DNA from 2 places in the Stenotrophomonas sp. C-A genome. Region 1 is predicted to be linked to the other one. Evidence: riboswitches for the same ligand, from Rfam matches in the RefSeq annotation. Region 1 holds a riboswitch; the other holds the start of a gene.
What was found. Region 1 has a riboswitch for thiamine pyrophosphate ahead of thiC (phosphomethylpyrimidine synthase ThiC). Riboswitches for the same ligand answer to the same signal wherever they lie in the genome.
Positions count from the first base shown of each region.

Region 2: it holds a riboswitch for thiamine pyrophosphate, as region 1 does, so the genes downstream of both, ACW5IY_RS00735 (TonB-dependent siderophore receptor) here and thiC (phosphomethylpyrimidine synthase ThiC) in region 1, are expected to answer to the same signal.

Region 1 is NZ_CM132916.1:3,854,278-3,862,531, forward strand. Features, by position in the region: gene ACW5IY_RS17970 (winged helix-turn-helix domain-containing protein) at 1-2,158, opposite strand, end outside; gene ACW5IY_RS17975 (ion channel) at 2,419-3,090, opposite strand; gene thiC (phosphomethylpyrimidine synthase ThiC) at 3,184-5,028, opposite strand; TPP riboswitch at 5,111-5,212, opposite strand; gene ACW5IY_RS17985 (BCCT family transporter) at 5,458-7,035, shown strand; gene ggt (gamma-glutamyltransferase) at 7,665-8,254, opposite strand, start outside.
Region 2 is NZ_CM132916.1:156,291-164,544, reverse strand. Features, by position in the region: gene ACW5IY_RS00750 (peptidoglycan-binding protein) at 1-1,366, shown strand, start outside; gene ACW5IY_RS00745 (glycine zipper 2TM domain-containing protein) at 1,613-2,020, shown strand; gene ACW5IY_RS00740 (phosphotransferase) at 2,146-3,270, shown strand; TPP riboswitch at 3,314-3,409, shown strand; gene ACW5IY_RS00735 (TonB-dependent siderophore receptor) at 3,480-5,669, shown strand; gene pnuC (nicotinamide riboside transporter PnuC) at 5,678-6,247, shown strand; gene ACW5IY_RS00725 (hypothetical protein) at 6,354-6,770, opposite strand; gene ACW5IY_RS00720 (Dyp-type peroxidase) at 6,952-7,926, opposite strand; gene ACW5IY_RS00715 (DUF6624 domain-containing protein) at 8,130-8,254, shown strand, end outside.

The sequences.
Region 1 (8,254 bases):
TGAGGCGTTCCGCATCCAGGCAGCGTTCCGGTTCCTCGCGCCCGGCCTGGATCAGCACCAGTGTCGTGCCACAACGGGTGGACGTACCGAGGTAGCCGATCGCGTTGTTGCCGGCCACGGTCCAGGCCCGGTACCGCCACCGGCTGGGCCGGTCATCGCTGATCTGCTGCACACTTGCCGGTGCCAACGCCGCATCCACCGACCACAGGCCTCCTGCGGCCAGGCGGGTGAACAGCACACGCCCGCTGCTGCGATCGAACCGCGCCTGCGAAACACCGTCGATGCTGGCCAGGCGGCGCCAGGGCTGCACGCTTCGATCAAACAGGCTCAGCCGGGTCTGTTGCTGGTCATCGCGCTCGACCACCAGCAGCTGGTCCGGGCTTGCCCCGTACAGTGCCTGCAGCGGCTGCTCCGACGGGACAGGCAACGGCTGGACGCGTTCGTCACGTGGGGCGATCTCATAGACCACTGTGCGTCCGTGCTCGTCGCGCCCCACCACCAGCAATCGCCGGCTGTCGGCCGACCAGTCCGGTGCCTGACGTGCCTCGGGCCGCAAGCCTTCGATCGGCCGCAGCGAATCGGGGCGCTCCATGTCCGCCCACCACAGCGCGAAGCTGCCTGAACGATCGGACGTGAACACCAGTTGGCGTCCATCCGGCGCCGCCATCGGCTGCCCGTCCCGGCCACTGGATGCAAACAAGCGCTGCGGCGGCGAGCCGCCCTCCATCGGCACCTTGAAGATGCCGAACTGCGCGCGCCGGTGGACGAAGGCCAGCATGCCCGCGCGGCGTGCAGTGGCCGGCCACTGTGCGTCGTCGAGCCCGGCATCGCGCAGCGTGCGGCTCTCGACGTCCAGGTAATACAGGCGCACTTCACTGTCGACACGGCGTCCAAACACGATCGTCCGGCCATCACGCAACCAGGCCCAGCCACGCAGTTCAGCGGCCTCGCTGGTCAGCTGTTCGGGCGTGCCACCCGCTGCCGGCATGCGCCACAGGTCGCCCAGCTGCGGATTGCGCACGAACACCAGCCACTTGCCATCAGGCGAGTAGCGCGGCGCATAGTCGAAGTCATCCTCGGCAACACCGTAGTCCAGCGCCTCCCATTGGCCACTGGCCAGATCGAGCCTGCGGATGCCCCGATGGGCATAGCGCCCCACCATGCTGCCGAACACCAGGCCACGGCCGTCCGGCGTCCAGTCGAAACTGAGCAGCTCGGTGCCATCGCACCGCGTGGCCTGGCGCAGGGCACCACCGGTCGCGCTGGCGATCAGCACCTGGCAGCCGCCGTTGTTGCTGAACCGCGCGAAGGCAATCTCGCGTCCATCCGGCGACCAGCTCGGGAAGCGGTCAACCGAGCCGGCCGGCGGAGCCAGCAGCTGCCGCGCTGGCGCGTTGCCGGAGGTCTGCACCTTGATCGCCCCACCCCCTTGCCCGTCTTCGTTGGCGCCTTCATAGGCCACCAACGAACCATCGGGTGAAAGCGTGGGATAGGTTTCAAAACCGCTGGTTGCGGTGATCAACCGATAGGGGCGCTGCGGGCTGCCGATCACGCGCGTGCCGTTCTCCACGGCCGCATCCACCGCTGAACTGCTGGCCGGTGCCCGCCGCAGCAGCAGCGCGGCCAGCACCACCACCGTGGCCAGCATCAGCACGCCCAGCACCAGCAGCACGCGCCGGCGGACGTGGCGCCAGCGGCGGCGCGACGCCTGCACGTGTGCCGGCTTCTCCTCGGCGATGACCATCACCGGTTGCAGGTCCGCGATTTCGTCATCGGCTCCTGCGGACGGCGCCGGCTCGACATCGTCCAGTACCTGCACCGGCACCAGCAGGCGATAGCCGGTCTTGGCGATGGTCTCGATATAGGCCTGGCCGTTGTCGTCGTCGTTGCTGAACGCCTTGCGCAGCTGGGTGACGGCCTGGGTAAGCACATCATTGGTCGGCAGCGTGTCCGGCCAGACTTCCGCGAACAGTTCATCGCGGGTGACAACGCGCCCGGGCTGGCGCAGCAGTACACGCAGCACGCCCAGCGCCTTCGGCGTCAGCCGACGCGGGCGACGCGCACCGACGACCTCGACTTCTCGCGAGGACAGAGTGACAGTGCACTCTCCGATCCGGATCCGATCGAATCCGGGGGGCTGGTTTTCACTGCTGTTCATTTTCCGCTACACAGTAGAGACAGGTCCGGGGCAGCGTTTGCCTTCGATACCCTCCCGTCCTGGGAACAGCAAAAAGCCAGACTCCGCACAAAGCATCGGCGCATACCGCAAAAACAATGAAGCGGGCGAATACTAGCCTATGCGGGTTACCTCGCCTATCGCGTGGTCGACATCCAGGCTCTCTCTCGCCGACGCATTCACATAATTTGCTGCACCATTCGCGCCCTGCGGGGCGCGAAATTTTTATCTGGCGTTCATTTTCACATGCGCCGCAGCATGGTCAATCCGACCAGTCGCGAAACCACCAAAGCCACGTACATCACGCCTGAAAACTGCTCCAGCATGACCAATGCACGCGCCTGCGGATGCAGCGGCACGACGTCGCTCAAGCCGACACCCGAGAGCAAACTGAAGCTCAGATAAAGCAGTTCCATCCAGGTGCGCTGCGCACCACCACCGGTGCCCTGGAAACTGCCCGGATACCACTGCTGGCACACGGCGAAAGCAAACGCGAAGGCCCAGGCCAGCAAGGTGAATGTCGCACCTGCCGCGAACAGTTCATCGCGGGTGACTTTATGGTCCTGGAGCATGTAGGCGATGAGTGCACCGGCCGTATAGAAGTACAGCAGGCTTTCCAGCAGCTGCGCGGTGGTCAGCAGCGCACTGCGATCCAGCAATGCACCGGCCAGCGAGAACACCACCGAAGGAATGGCCAGCAGCAGCGCCAGCCAGGTGCCCAGCGGGCTGCGCTGGACCACCCACAGCGCCAGGCCGAGTACCGCCATGCCGAACATGCCCAGCGCCGCACGGCCACCGGCGGTGTCATCAAGCGCGGGATACAGCAGCACGGCGATCAACTGGGCCCCCAGCAGCCAGGCCGAAGGATGACGGCGGGCAATGGCCAGCCAGCGGGTGGTGATGGCAACGGGCATGGCGTCCTTTCCCCAGGGTGATGAGCCGAGGATAGCCGGGAGCGGCGTGATGAGCGGTAGTGCCGGCCGCTGGCCGGCACCCCCGCTTCCGCATCACCCCTGGCGGTAGACCTCGGCACCGGCCGCGCGGAACTCCGCCGACTTCTCCTTCATGCCGGCCTCGGCGTAATCGCGCACGTCCTGGGTGATCTTCATCGAACAGAAGTGCGGACCGCACATCGAGCAGAAGTGCGCCAGCTTGTGCGCATCCTTCGGCAGCGTCTCGTCATGGAATTCCTTGGCCTTCTCTGGATCCAGGCCAAGATGGAACTGGTCCTCCCAGCGGAACTCGAAGCGCGCCTTGCTCAGCGCGTTGTCGCGCACCTGCGCGCCCGGATGGCCCTTGGCCAGGTCGGCCGCGTGCGCGGCGATGCGATAGGCCATGATGCCGTCACGCACGTCCTGGCGGTTGGGCAGGCCGAGGTGTTCCTTCGGCGTCACGTAGCAGAGCATGGCGGTACCAAACCAGCCGATCATTGCTGCACCGATCGCGCTGGTGATGTGGTCGTAGCCCGGCGCGATGTCGGTGGTCAACGGGCCCAGCGTATAGAACGGCGCTTCGCCGCACTCGCGCAGCTGCTTGTCCATGTTCTCCTTGATCAGCTGCATCGGCACATGGCCGGGGCCTTCGATCATGGTCTGCACGTCATGCTTCCAGGCGATCTTCGTCAGCTCGCCCAGCGTTTCCAGCTCACCGAACTGCGCGGCGTCGTTGGCATCGGCGATGCAGCCCGGGCGCAGGCCGTCACCCAGCGAGAAGGTCACGTCATAGGCCTTCATGATCTCGCAGATGTCTTCGAAATGCGTGTAGAGGAAATTCTCCTTGTGGTGCGCCAGGCACCACTTGGCCATGATCGAGCCACCGCGGCTGACGATGCCGGTCACGCGCTTGGCAGTGAGCGGCACATAGCGCAGCAGCACGCCGGCATGGATGGTGAAGTAGTCCACGCCCTGCTCGGCCTGCTCGATCAGCGTGTCGCGGAAGATCTCCCAGGTGAGCGCCTCGGCGCGGCCGTCGACCTTCTCCAGCGCCTGGTAGATCGGCACGGTACCGATCGCCACCGGCGAGTTGCGGATGATCCACTCACGGGTTTCGTGGATGTGCTTGCCGGTGGACAGGTCCATCACTGTGTCGCCGCCCCAGCGGATCGCCCACACCAGCTTCTCCACTTCCTCGGCAATGCCCGAGGACACCGCGCTGTTGCCGATGTTGGCGTTGATCTTGGTCAGGAAGTTGCGGCCGATGATCATCGGCTCGCTTTCCGGGTGGTTGATGTTGTTGGGCAGCACCGCGCGGCCGCGTGCGATCTCATCGCGCACGAACTCCGGTGTGATGATCTTCTGGATCGAGGCACCAAATGCCTCGCCCGGGTGCTGCTGCAGCAGGCCGGCATCGCGGATCGCGTCCAGGCGCTGGTTTTCGCGGATGGCGACGAACTCCATCTCCGGCGTGATGATGCCACGGCGCGCGTAGTGCATCTGGGTGACGTTGGCACCTGCACGCGCACGGCGTGGCAGGCTGCGCGCGGGAAAGCGCACCGCATCGAGCTTCGGGTCCTGCTCGCGATCGCGGCCGAACGAAGAACTCAGTCCTTCGAGCTGCTCGGTATCACCGCGCTCTTCCACCCAGCCGCGGCGCAGTTCCGGCAAACCGGCCGACAGATCGATGCGCACCTCCGGATCGGTGTACGGGCCCGATGTGTCGTAGACCGTGACCGGTGCGTTCTCTTCGCCGCCGAACAGCGTCGGCGTGCGGGTCAACGCGATCTCGCGCATCGGTACCTGCAGATCCGGACGTGAGCCGGGCACGTGGATCTTGCGCGAGCCGGGGATGGGCCGGGTCACGGATTCGGAGAGTTGCTGGGCCTGTTGCTGCAGGGCAGAGAGCTGTGCGTTCATCGGGCATCGTCCAGGAAGGTCAGGGACGAAGCGGCGGCGCACTGCTGCCGCTCCCGGACGGTCCTTGGGCGGAGTCCGGGCATGGCTGCACTGCAAAGCTTCCCTACGCCGGTATGAGCCGGATCAGGTTCCAAGGGACTGTCTCAACCGTGGCCACATGGCCGCGGTACCCCCGCTTCTTGGTGCGCATTAGACCATAGAACGCACCGCAGCTCCTGGCTGTTCCATCCACGCACGGCGTGGATCCGCTGTTTCTGTATTAACAGAACCGTGACATCGCATTCAGTAACGTGCACGCGCATCGTGCCGCTGCGGCCGGTGTTTCCTCGCCGCCTTCGCGGCCCCTGCCCGGCCTGTGCTGCATGTCGCCGGCCCCTCGCAGCAAGCTCTGCTCGCTCCCCTCAATCCCTTGATCGGAGAAGCCCCTTCATGGTGTTTCGCGTTTCCATTGCACTGGTTCTGCTGCTGGTGCTGCTCGCCGGTGTTGCACCCGGCCCCTTCAATACCGTGGTGCAGAGCATCCTCGGCGAACTCATCCGCGGCATCGGCTGGCTCTACCTGCTGGTCGTGTTCCTGGCCCTGGTATTTCTGATGTACCTGGCCTTCGGCCGCTTCGGCAACCTGCGCATCGGTGGCGAAGACGCCGAACCGGAATTCTCGCGGGCCAGCTGGATGTCGATGCTGTTCGCCGCCGGCATGGGCATCGGCCTGGTGTTCTGGGGCGCCGCCGAGCCCATTTCGCATTTCAGCAAACCACCGGAAGGGCTGGCACCTGAAAGCATGGACGCTGCGCGTGCTGCCATGCGCTACGTGTTCTTCCATTGGGGCCTGCACCCGTGGGCCATCTATGCGTTGATCGGCCTGGCAATGGCCTGGTTCCAGTTCAACCGCAACGGCCGTGGCCAGGTCAGTGACATGCTGCAACCGATCATCGGCCGTCACCATCGTGGCTGGATCGGGCGTGTGGTCAACATCTCCGCGGTCGTTGCCACTGCGATTGGCGTGGCCACAGCACTGGGCTTTGGCACGGTGCAGATCGCAGCCGGCGTGGAACGCGTATTCGGGGTGCAGGCGGGCGTTCCGCTGCAGCTGACCATCATTGCGGTGGCCTTCGTTCTGTACATGGCGTCCACGCTCAGTGGCGTCGGCCGCGGCATGAAATGGCTGTCCAACTTCAACCTTGCACTGGCGGCGCTGCTGTTGGCACTGGTGCTGGTGCTCGGCCCGACTGGCGCGATCTTCAATACCTTCACCACCACGCTGGGCTCCTATCTCAATCAGCTGGTGACGATGAGCCTGCGCATGTCGCCGTTCTCGTCCAGCACCTGGGTGGCCGACTGGACGATCTTCTACTGGGCCTGGTGGATTTCCTGGGCACCGTTCGTGGGCTCGTTCATCGCGCGCATCTCGCGAGGCCGCAGTGTTCGGGAGTTCGTGATCGGCGTGGTGTTGGCGCCGACGCTGCTGGGTTTCTTCTGGTTCTCGGTGTTCGGCGGCACCGCCATCTGGATGCAGATCTTCGGCCAGGCCGACCTCCTGCAGGCACTGGGCAACGGCTACGAGACGGTGCTGTTCACCATGTTCGACAGCCTTCCGTTGCCTCTTCTTCTGTCGAGCATCGCGTTGGTGCTGCTGATGATCTTCTTCGTGACCTCGGCTGATTCTGCGGTACTGGTACTGGCCAGCATGTCCACGGACGACGCTGGCGAGCCATCGGGCAAGCACAAAGTGGCGTGGGGTGTCGGCATTGCGCTCGTGGCGGGTTCTTTGCTGTTGGCAGGCGGACTGGAGGCGCTGCAGGGCATGATCACCATCGCAGCGCTGCCGTTCGCGCTGCTGATGCTTCTTGTGATGGTGTCGCTGTACCGGGTGCTGGACCAGGAGTACACGCGGGAGCGGCGGCAGGCGCAGCGCCAGCGGCACATGATCGATGCGTGGATCGCACGCGAGATGGCGGCGCAGGAGGAGACCCAGGCGGAGGCAGCGCGCGCGCACGATCAGGATTGAGGGTTGTTTTGCAGCCTGCGGCTGCACCGCTTTTCTCAGGCAACGGCAACAGCAACTTCAAAAGCGGCTCTGGATTTCTGCTGGTCTGGCGGGGAGTTGGCCGATGGCGGGACACGCCGCAAGTACGTCCCTGTAGGCTCGGCCACGGCATCCATGCCGTGGACGGTCCCGCCATCGGCCAACTCCCCGCCTCCGACAATTTCCCGGTGACGGCAGTAGATCCACGCCATGCGTGGATCAGGTGTGTCGGAAAACAAGAAGGGGTCGGATCCGTTTTCCTTCGGAAAACGGATCCGACCCCAACCCACAGCGCGCGGCTGTTGCTGTTGCCTTTGCTCTTGATCTTCTTCTTTCTCTTCCTGCGGTGGCGGCCGCAGGAAACTGTCCGTGGCCGGGCGGGTGGGTTGGCTGGGGGCGTGAGCCGCATGGGCCCGAGGCATGCCTCGGGCGGGTTGGGCCGGATGCCCAACCCCGGTCTTGCCGTGTGCGCAGGACAGCGCACACGAGCAAGCGGCGACCGAGCTTACATGGACGTACTTGCAGCGGCCCCCAGACAATCCACCCGCCTGGCCAAGCCCCATATCACTGCCATCACCGCAGAGGGGGCTCAGCCCGGTGGCCGGAAAACCTCAATACCCCGCCGCCTGCCCATCCTTGCGGCTCTCCGACGCGCCGTAATACACGCCCGTCTCCGGATCACGCATGATCGCCTGATACCCACCATACGGGCCGTCGGCGAACACGATGCGATGCCCCTTGCGCATCAGCGCGCGCACCGTTTCATACGGGAAGCCGGTTTCCAGATTCACTTCACCACCGTCGGTCATCGCCGTGGCCTGCCCGGTCGGTTCGGTTGAGCCTTCATGCTGGATGCGCGGCGCATCGCCGGCTTCCTGCAGGTTCATGCCGAAGTCCACCAGGTTCATCACGATCTGCGCGTGGCCCTGCGGCTGCATCGCGCCGCCCATCACGCCGAAGCTGGCGTACGGCTTGCCGCCCTTGGTGATGAAGGCCGGAATGATGGTCTGGAACGGGCGCTTGCCCGGTGCGTAGCCGTTGGGATGGTTCTTCTGCAGCACGAACATCTCGCCACGATCCTGCAGGATGAAGCCCAGTCCGGGCGGAGCCATCCCACTGCCCATGCCTCGATAGTTGGACTGGATCAGCGAGACCATCATGCCGTCGGCGTCGGCCACGGTCATGTAGATCGTGTCGCCCT
Region 2 (8,254 bases), 1.1 Mb from region 1:
GCCGCAGACGATAGCGTCGGGCCAGACCCAGACCCCGGCAGCGGCCAGCGCCGCCGTGGCGGCCGGTGCTGCCACGCTGGCGGCGACCGCAACGGCTGCTGCCGCGCCGAAGCCGGGCATCGAACTGCAGGCCGCCTACGACGCAGGCCTGAAGTACGACCACGTCAAGTACGCCATCAACATCCCGGGTCACGCGCTGTACGTGCCGGGCAAGACCGGCAAGAACGTGGAGCAGGGTTACATCGACTGTTCCGGTTGGGTCGGCACGCTGCAGAACCGGACCATGGACGAGATCAACCAGAAGGCCGGGCATGCGGTGTTCAGCAAGGCCGATCGCATCGACCTGGGCAACCTGGGTTCCGGTGGCATCGTGCGCAAGGCGTTTGACCAGTCCGGCGTGCTGCTGGACCGCGACGCGATCCTGAAGCCCGATGCGCTGAAGGAAGGCATGATCATCGGCCTGGATACGGCCAAGACCCGCCATGAGCACTGGAACGGCATCGACCACATCGTGATGGTGGTGCGCGACCCCAACACCGACAAGCTGCTGATCAGCCAGTCCACCGGCAGCAAGGGCGTGCACACCATGCCGGTCGAGGACTACCTCAAGCAGGTGAAGGAGCACCCGAACTGGAAGCTGTACGCCACCGATCCGCTGTCCAAGGCGCGCGACCTGCTGGAAAACCGCACCCAGTCGCATGAGCAGCCCCAGGGCAAGCCTGCCGCCGAGCACAAGGCCGCTGCCACCCCGCACGCCGAACTGTACAAGCAGGGCGCGCACAGCGAGGGCGTGCGCAAGGTGCAGGAGCAGCTGGGCCACCTCGGCTACGTCGGTGCCGACGGCAAGCCGCTGGTCGAGGATGGCCGCTTCGGGCGCAACACCGACGCGGCGGTGCGCCAGCTGCAGAAGGACAACGGGCTGGTGGCCGACGGCATTGTCGGGGTGAAGACGCTGGAGGCCATCAAGGAAGCCCGCGAACGGCCGTTGCTGAACGACGAGCGGCACCCGCGCAATCCATTGTTCATCCAGGCCAGCAAGGGTCTGGAACTGATGCCGGCAGGCACCTTCAAGGATCGCCACGCGCTGGAAAGCGCCGCTGCGGCCCTGACCAAGGAGGCGCATGCCGCCGGCCTGCAGCGCATCGACACGGTGGTGCCGAGCCCGAACGGTGAGCGCCTGTTTGCCGTGCAGGGCACGATCGGTGACCCCGCCGCCAGCCGCGTGGCGGTGGATACCCGTGCCGCCAGCGAGCAGAGCCTGGCACTCAGCAGCGGTGCCGTGCAGGGCGCGCCGAACGTGCTGCACCAGCAGCAGGATGCCCAGCAGGAGCAGGCCCGGCAGGCACAGAAGGCGATGGGCGTCTAAGCCCGCAGCGCCTTGGGAGAGAAGGGAGGGCCACGTCCGCGTGGCCTTTTCCCTTTCTGCCAGCTGAGCGGCCGAGGCCGCTTTCAGCCTTGCTTCATGCCGCCTGCCGCTAGATGAATGCGCAAGCCGCACGGTGGACCAGGCAATGTTCCGGCAATGTTGGAACGCCAGCGTGGACACCACGGCAGCCGGGGCGCCCCACGCCCTCCCTGCCCAGCGTGGCATGCACCTCACAGGAGAACGAACATGCTCAGTACTTCCGCACTCAGCTTCCGTGGTCTGGCGATGGCTCTGGCACTGGTGGCCGGTGTGGCCGTGGTCAGCGATGCCAGCGCGATGTCGAGGAAGGACAAGCGCACCCTGGTCGGCGCCGCGGTCGGTGGCGTGGCCGGCAACCTGCTCTCCAACGGCGATCCTGCGGCCACCGTGGGCGGCGCCGTGGCCGGCGGGGCGATCGGCAACCTGACCACCTCCGACCGCCGCGACCGCCGTTACTACGATAATCGTCGTTACGACGACCGCTACGATCGCCGTTACGACCGTGGCTACTACCGCAGCGGCTACTACGACCGCGGTGACGACCGTCGCTGGCAGCGCGAGCGCTACTACGACAACCGCTACTACCACGACCGCGGTCGCCATCGCGGCTGGTAAGCAGCGCGGCATCTCCCATGCCGATGCACGGACGGGCGGGTCGATGACCCGCCCGTTTGCGTTGGCCGCGTGCATGGCGTTGAATGCGCAGCCTTGGATGTGACTTTCCCCACCGGGGCTGCGGCATGACTTCTTCTTCCCACCGCGTGCAGGGCCTCAACAACGACGAGGTCGCTGCCGACTGGCCACCGATCAGCGCGGCGGACATCGCGTGGCTGCGCCGGCGTTACCCGCAGCTGGGCGAGCACAGCCAACCGCGCTGGCACAGCCCCCGACCGCTGTCGGCCGCCGCGATCGTCGACGGTGTGGACGGCGCGGTGTTCATCAAGCGCCACCACCACAACGTGCGCAGTGCGGCCTGCCTGGAAGAAGAACACCACTTCATCGCCCATCTCGCCGCCGCCGGCGTGCCGGTGGTACAGGTGCTGCCGGCCACCGATGGCCACAGCGCCGTCGAGCATGGCGAATGGACCTTCGAGCTGCATGCGGTTGGCGTCGGTGAGGACCTGTACCGCGACGCCGTGTCGTGGTCGCTGCTGACCGATGTCGCACAGGCCCGCGAAGCCGGGCGCGCACTCGCGCAGCTGCACCGCGCTGCGGCCAGCTATCACTCGGCGCAGCGCAGCACCCATGTGCTGGTCGCGCGCGACGATCTGATCCGCGCCGACGATCCGATCGCGGCCATCAAGGCAGGGCTGCACGAGCGCCCCGGGCTGGCCCGCTATCTCGCGCGCATTCCGTGGGAAGCGCAGCTGCAGCGTGACGTGTTGCCGTGGCATGCCGGCCTGGCCAAGCGCCTGCGCGACGAGCCGCGGCTGTGGGCCCACAACGACTGGCATGTTTCCAACCTGCTGTGGCGCGATGGGCAGATCAGTACCGTGCTGGATTTCGGCCTGGCCTCGCCCACCAGCGCACTGTTCGACCTCGCCACCGCGATCGAGCGCAACGCGGTGGCGTGGCTGGAGCTGGAGCGCGGCATGGAGGCGGTGCGCATCGATACCGCGCTGGCCCTGCTCGACGGCTACCGCCAGGTACTGCCGCTGTCGGCGGCACGCGTGCACCTGCTGGCCGACCTGCTGCCGATGGTCCATTTCGACTTCGCACTGTCCGAAGTGGAGTACTTCGAAGGTGTCACCGGCTCGACCGCGAATGCCGACGTGGCGTGGCAGCCCTTCATGCTGGGGCACCCGGCGTGGTTCCACAGCGCGCCGGGACAGGCACTGCTGCAGGCCCTGCACGCGGCAGCCTGAAGGGCGCCGGCTCGCAAATCCGTACCATTTGTAGTGAAATGGTCACCTGAAGCGGGGGTGCCTGGATCTGCCAGGCTGAGAGAGTCCCTTGGAACCTGATCCGGTTTGCACCGGCGTAGGGAGCTTTGAGCCGCAGCCACACCCCCATCATGGGCCGGTGCACCTGCGCGCCGTCGCTTCGTCTCCCTTGTTGTCCGAAGACGAATCGAATGAACCGCTGCCTGCGCCCCACCCTGCTCTCCCTCGCCCTCTGCGCCGCGCTGCCGCTGCACGCCAGCGAGGCCGAAGCGTCCCCCGATGCGGCTGCCACCGGCGCCGAGCGCTCGCCGACCGAACTGGCAGCGGTGCGCGTGCAGGCCGGCAAACCGAAGGCCGATACCTCGCGCGTGAACGCCTTCGGTGGCGGCAGCTGGAAGGACACGCCGGCCTCGGTGAACGTGCTCGAGCGCGATTACCTCGATCGCCGCCAGGTGCGTTCGCTGTCCGAGCTGGCCAGCAACGATGCCTCGCTGGGTGATGCGTATGCGCCGGTGGGCTACTACCAGAACATCGCGATCCGTGGCTTCGCCCTGGACGCCGCCACCGGCTATCGCTTCAACGGCCTGTCCATCGCCGGCGAACAGCGCCTGGCGCTGGAGAACGTGCAGTCGGTTGAGATCCTCAAGGGTGAAGCCGGTCTGGCCGCAGGCGTGATGGCGCCCGGCGGCATCATCAACTACATCGGCAAGCGCCCGGCCGAAGTGCGCACCGCCACGCTCGGTACCGACTCGGAAGGCTCGCGCTACGTCGCCGTCGATGTCGGCCACTGGATCACCCCGCGTTTCGGCCTGCGCCTGAATGCCGCATGGGATTCCAGCAATTCCTATGTCGAGCACGCCGATGGCCGCCGCAACTTCTACTCGCTGGCCGCCGACTGGCTGATCGGCGAACGCGGCAAGCTGGAAGTGGATGCCAACTACCAGACCAGCTCGCAGCGTTCGGTGTCCGGCTACCAGCTGCTGGGCGCACGCGACCTGCCGCGCGGCGTCGACCGCGAGCATCTGCTCGGCTACCAGCCGTGGCAGCGTCCGGTGGATATCGCCAGCACCAACATCACCGCCCTGCACACCTACGATTTCAACGACGCCTGGCAGTCGCGCGTCTCGGTCGGCCACAGCCGCTCGGTGATCGACGACAACGTCGCCTTCGCCTACGGCTGCTACTACGCCGTGCAATGCGCCGATGGCAGTGTGCCAGGCAACTACTTCGCACCCAACGGCGACTACGACATCTACGACTACCGCAGCCCGGACGACACCCGCCGCAACCAGCAGGCCCGTGCCGAGCTGCGCGGCCGTTTCGAGACCGGCAGCGTCGGCCATGAGCTGACCATCGGTGCCGACTACTTCCGCCGCACCGTGGACAAGCGCCCGAGCGTCAACGAATACGTTGGCACCACCAACATCCACGATGCGCAGGTGCCGGTGTTCGCACCGTCGCCGAAGATGCCGGGCCCGTCCGCACGTCGCCTGGACAGCCGCCAGACCGCGTTCTTCGCGCTGGACCGGATCAGCTTCGGCGATGACTGGCAATGGCTGGCCGGTGGTCGCTTCGTGCGCCTGGACGAGCGTGCCTACGACAAGCGTGGCGTCCCGCAGCGGCACAGCCGCCTGTCGCGCTTCCTGCCGCAGACCGCAGTGGTGTGGAAGGCCACCGACCAGCTCAACGCCTACGCCAGCTACGTGCGCGGCATATCGCTGGGCCAGGAAGCGCCGTTCTGGACCAGCAACGCCGACACCTTCCTGCCGTCGGTGCAGTCGCGGCAGCTGGAAGTGGGCGTGAAGTACGTGCCGGTCGAGGCGCTGACCCTCGGTGCGGCCGTGTTCCGCATTTCGCAGCCGTACCAGTACGCCAAGCCGGACAACAGCGACGTGGGCTACACCTTCGTCGAGGAAGGCACCCAGACCCACACCGGCCTGGAGCTGACCGCCAACGGCCGGCTGACCGATACATTGCAGATCGTGGCCAGTGCCAGCGTGCTGCAGGCGCGCGCGCGCGACACCGGTACCCCGGCCTATGAAGGTCATCAGCTGGTGAACGTGCCGAAGGTGCGCGCCAGCGTGCACGTGGCCTACGCGCTGCCGTTCGTGCCGGGCCTGGACGTGACCGGTGGCTGGCGCTATGCCGGTGCCAACGTGGCCCGTGCCGACGGCGGCGTGCGCGCCCCCGACTATTCGGTATTCGACGCCGGCCTGCGTTTCCAGCATCGCCTGCACGAACGTGCAGTGACCTGGAACCTGTCGGTGGACAACGTGTTCAACCGCTTCTACTGGCGCGATACCGGCAGCAGCGGTGGTGACTACTACCTGTTCCCCGGCGCACCGCGACAGGCCCGCCTGTCGGTGACGTTCGCGCTGTGAGCGGCGTGATGCTCGAGTGGACCGCCGCGCTGTGCAGCATCCTCGGCGTCTGGCTGATGGCCCGGCGCCGGCTGGCGGCGTGGCCGGTGGGCCTGCTGTCGGTGACGCTGTACGGGCTGGTGTTCGCCGAGGCCAAGCTGTATTCGGACACCCTGCTGCAGGTTGCCTTCGGCGGTTTCCTGATCTATGGCTGGCTCAACTGGCGCCAGCACGCCGCCGATGAGGGCAGCATCCGCATCGTGCCGCTGGCGCGCGGCAAGCTGTTGCGCGACCTGGCCATCGGCCTGTGCGGTGGCGTGGCGCTGGGTGCAGCCATGCACACCTTCACCGATGCCGCGTTGCCGTGGTTGGACGCGCTGCTGACCGGCCTGAGCCTGGTCGGGCAGTGGTGGCAGGCGCGGCGGCATGTGGCGTGCTGGTGGGTGTGGATTGCGGTGGACGTGGTCTACGTGGGCACGTATCTGTTCAAGTCACTACACGTGACCGCCGCGCTGTACGTGTTCTTCCTCGGCCTGGCCGTGTTCGGCCTGCGCGCATGGAGCGCGGCCGCGCGTGAACCACAGGTGGCAACGCAGTAGAGCCACGCCATGCGTGGCTGGGGGCCACCGGTAGTCGCCAACCTTGGTTGGCGTGCGTGCCGACCAAGGTCGGCATCTACCAGGCACATCCACACATGGCGTGGATCTACTGGGTTAGCACCAGGCCCAGCCGCAGCGGCTGGCGCATGTCCGCCGGCGGGGCTGCCTGCAACGGCGCGGCCTGCAGCGTCGCGCGCAGGTCGACGTCGACCTGGGCGTCACCCAGGCTGTCGAATTCCAGCTTCGAGATGCGACCATCCGCCGCGATCCACACGCTCACCGGCAGCGGCGTCGGTGCGTCCGGATGTGCCTGCAGCCATTCCAGCACGCGCTGCGCCTGCGGGTCCTGCTCCTGCTGCAGGCGCTGCTGCAGCTGGCCCCCCACGGCGGCGGCATAGGCCATCCAGTGTGCAGGAGCTTCCTGCGCAGACACCGCGGCGCTCCCCAGTGCCAGCGCACCGAACAACGCGGCCAGCGGCCGCCACCAGCGGCGTGCGCCGCTCCTGTTCCCTGCCATGGTCATCGCCCGTCTCCTGCGCTTCCATCCAGCGGACCATGGTCAGCGCCACAGATGACAGGCAGATGGCGGCACAGTAGAGCCACGCCATGCGTGGCTGCTGCGGGCAACGTGCGCACCATCCACGCATGGCGTGGATCTACTGGAACAGAGCGGCCAGCAGCCTGCGCAAGGACGAGAGGCGCGATCAATCGCCCAGATCGGCCAGCACTTTGCGCGAGGGCGCGAAGAAGGTCACGCCGGTGGTTGCGGTGGAGAAATCGAGGATGCGGTCGTGCAGCGGCGCGGGATTGCCGATGAACATACGCTCCAGCATCTTCTCGATCACCCACAGGCGGCGGGTGTAGCCAATGAAGTAGGTGCCGTACTCGCCACGGCCCGGGTTGGCGAACGGCATGTTGTCGCGCAGGATCTCGTGCTCGCCGTCGGCGTCTTCGATGGTGCACAGCGTCTTGTGCGACTTCTGCGCATCGGCCGGCGCATCGTCCAGCTCGATGTTGTCGTGCTTGGTGCGGCCGATGATCGCTTCCTGCGCTTCAGTCTTCTGCGCGCGCCAGGCATCAAGATTGTGCAGGTACTTCTGCACCACCACGTAACTGCCACCAGCATGCTCCGGGTCTTCCTCGCCCACGATCGTGGCTTCCGGCAGCGACAGCCCTTCCGGATTGGCGGTGCCGTCGACGAAATCGAGCAGGTCGCGGCCATCGAAGTAGCGGAAGCCGGCCACGTCATCGACCGTCTCTACCGCATCGCCAAAGGCCATCAGCAGGTTGCGCTCGAACGCCACGATCAGATCCATGGTGCGTGCGCGGATGTGATACAGCAGGTCGCCGGGCGTGGACACCGCCGTGTGGGTAGCGCCCTTGATCTCGCGGAACGGCTGCAGCTCACGCGGCGGCGTGGTGCCGACCAGCGGCTGCCACACGCGGTGGCCGATGGCCACGTTGCAGGTGAAGGTGCGCTCGATCTCGCGGATGGCGGTGTTCTTGATCAGGTCATCGGTGCTGGCCAGTACCTCGCGCGCCTTTGCGATCGACGCCTCATCATCCTTCACCTTCAGCACCAGGAATGCCGCCGAATGGGTCAGTGGCGCGGTGATCTGCTGCGGCTCGTTGTCGAGCGTGTGGTTGAGGGCGGTGATCGGTGCGGGCTGGGAGTTCACGGCGGTTCCTGCTGGCTTGAGGCGGGCGCATCGCGTGTGGCGATGTGCGGGCGATCATAGCCGAAGCCCCTGATCGGCGACGGAGCGGTTCTCAGGTCGCGGCGGATGCCGCGTGCGTTTGAGACAGCGCCATGACACTGCTAGCCTGCGCCATGAGGCCGGCAACACGTGGCCATCCCTGCACTTCACGGAGGAAGACGCTGATGTCCCATACATCGATGCAGTGGCTGCGCGCATCCGCCACAACCGTGGCCCTCGCTCTGGCGTTGGGCACACCGCTTGGCGCGCACGCCGCTGCCGAGGATCCCTTCTTCACCGCCCTAGATCG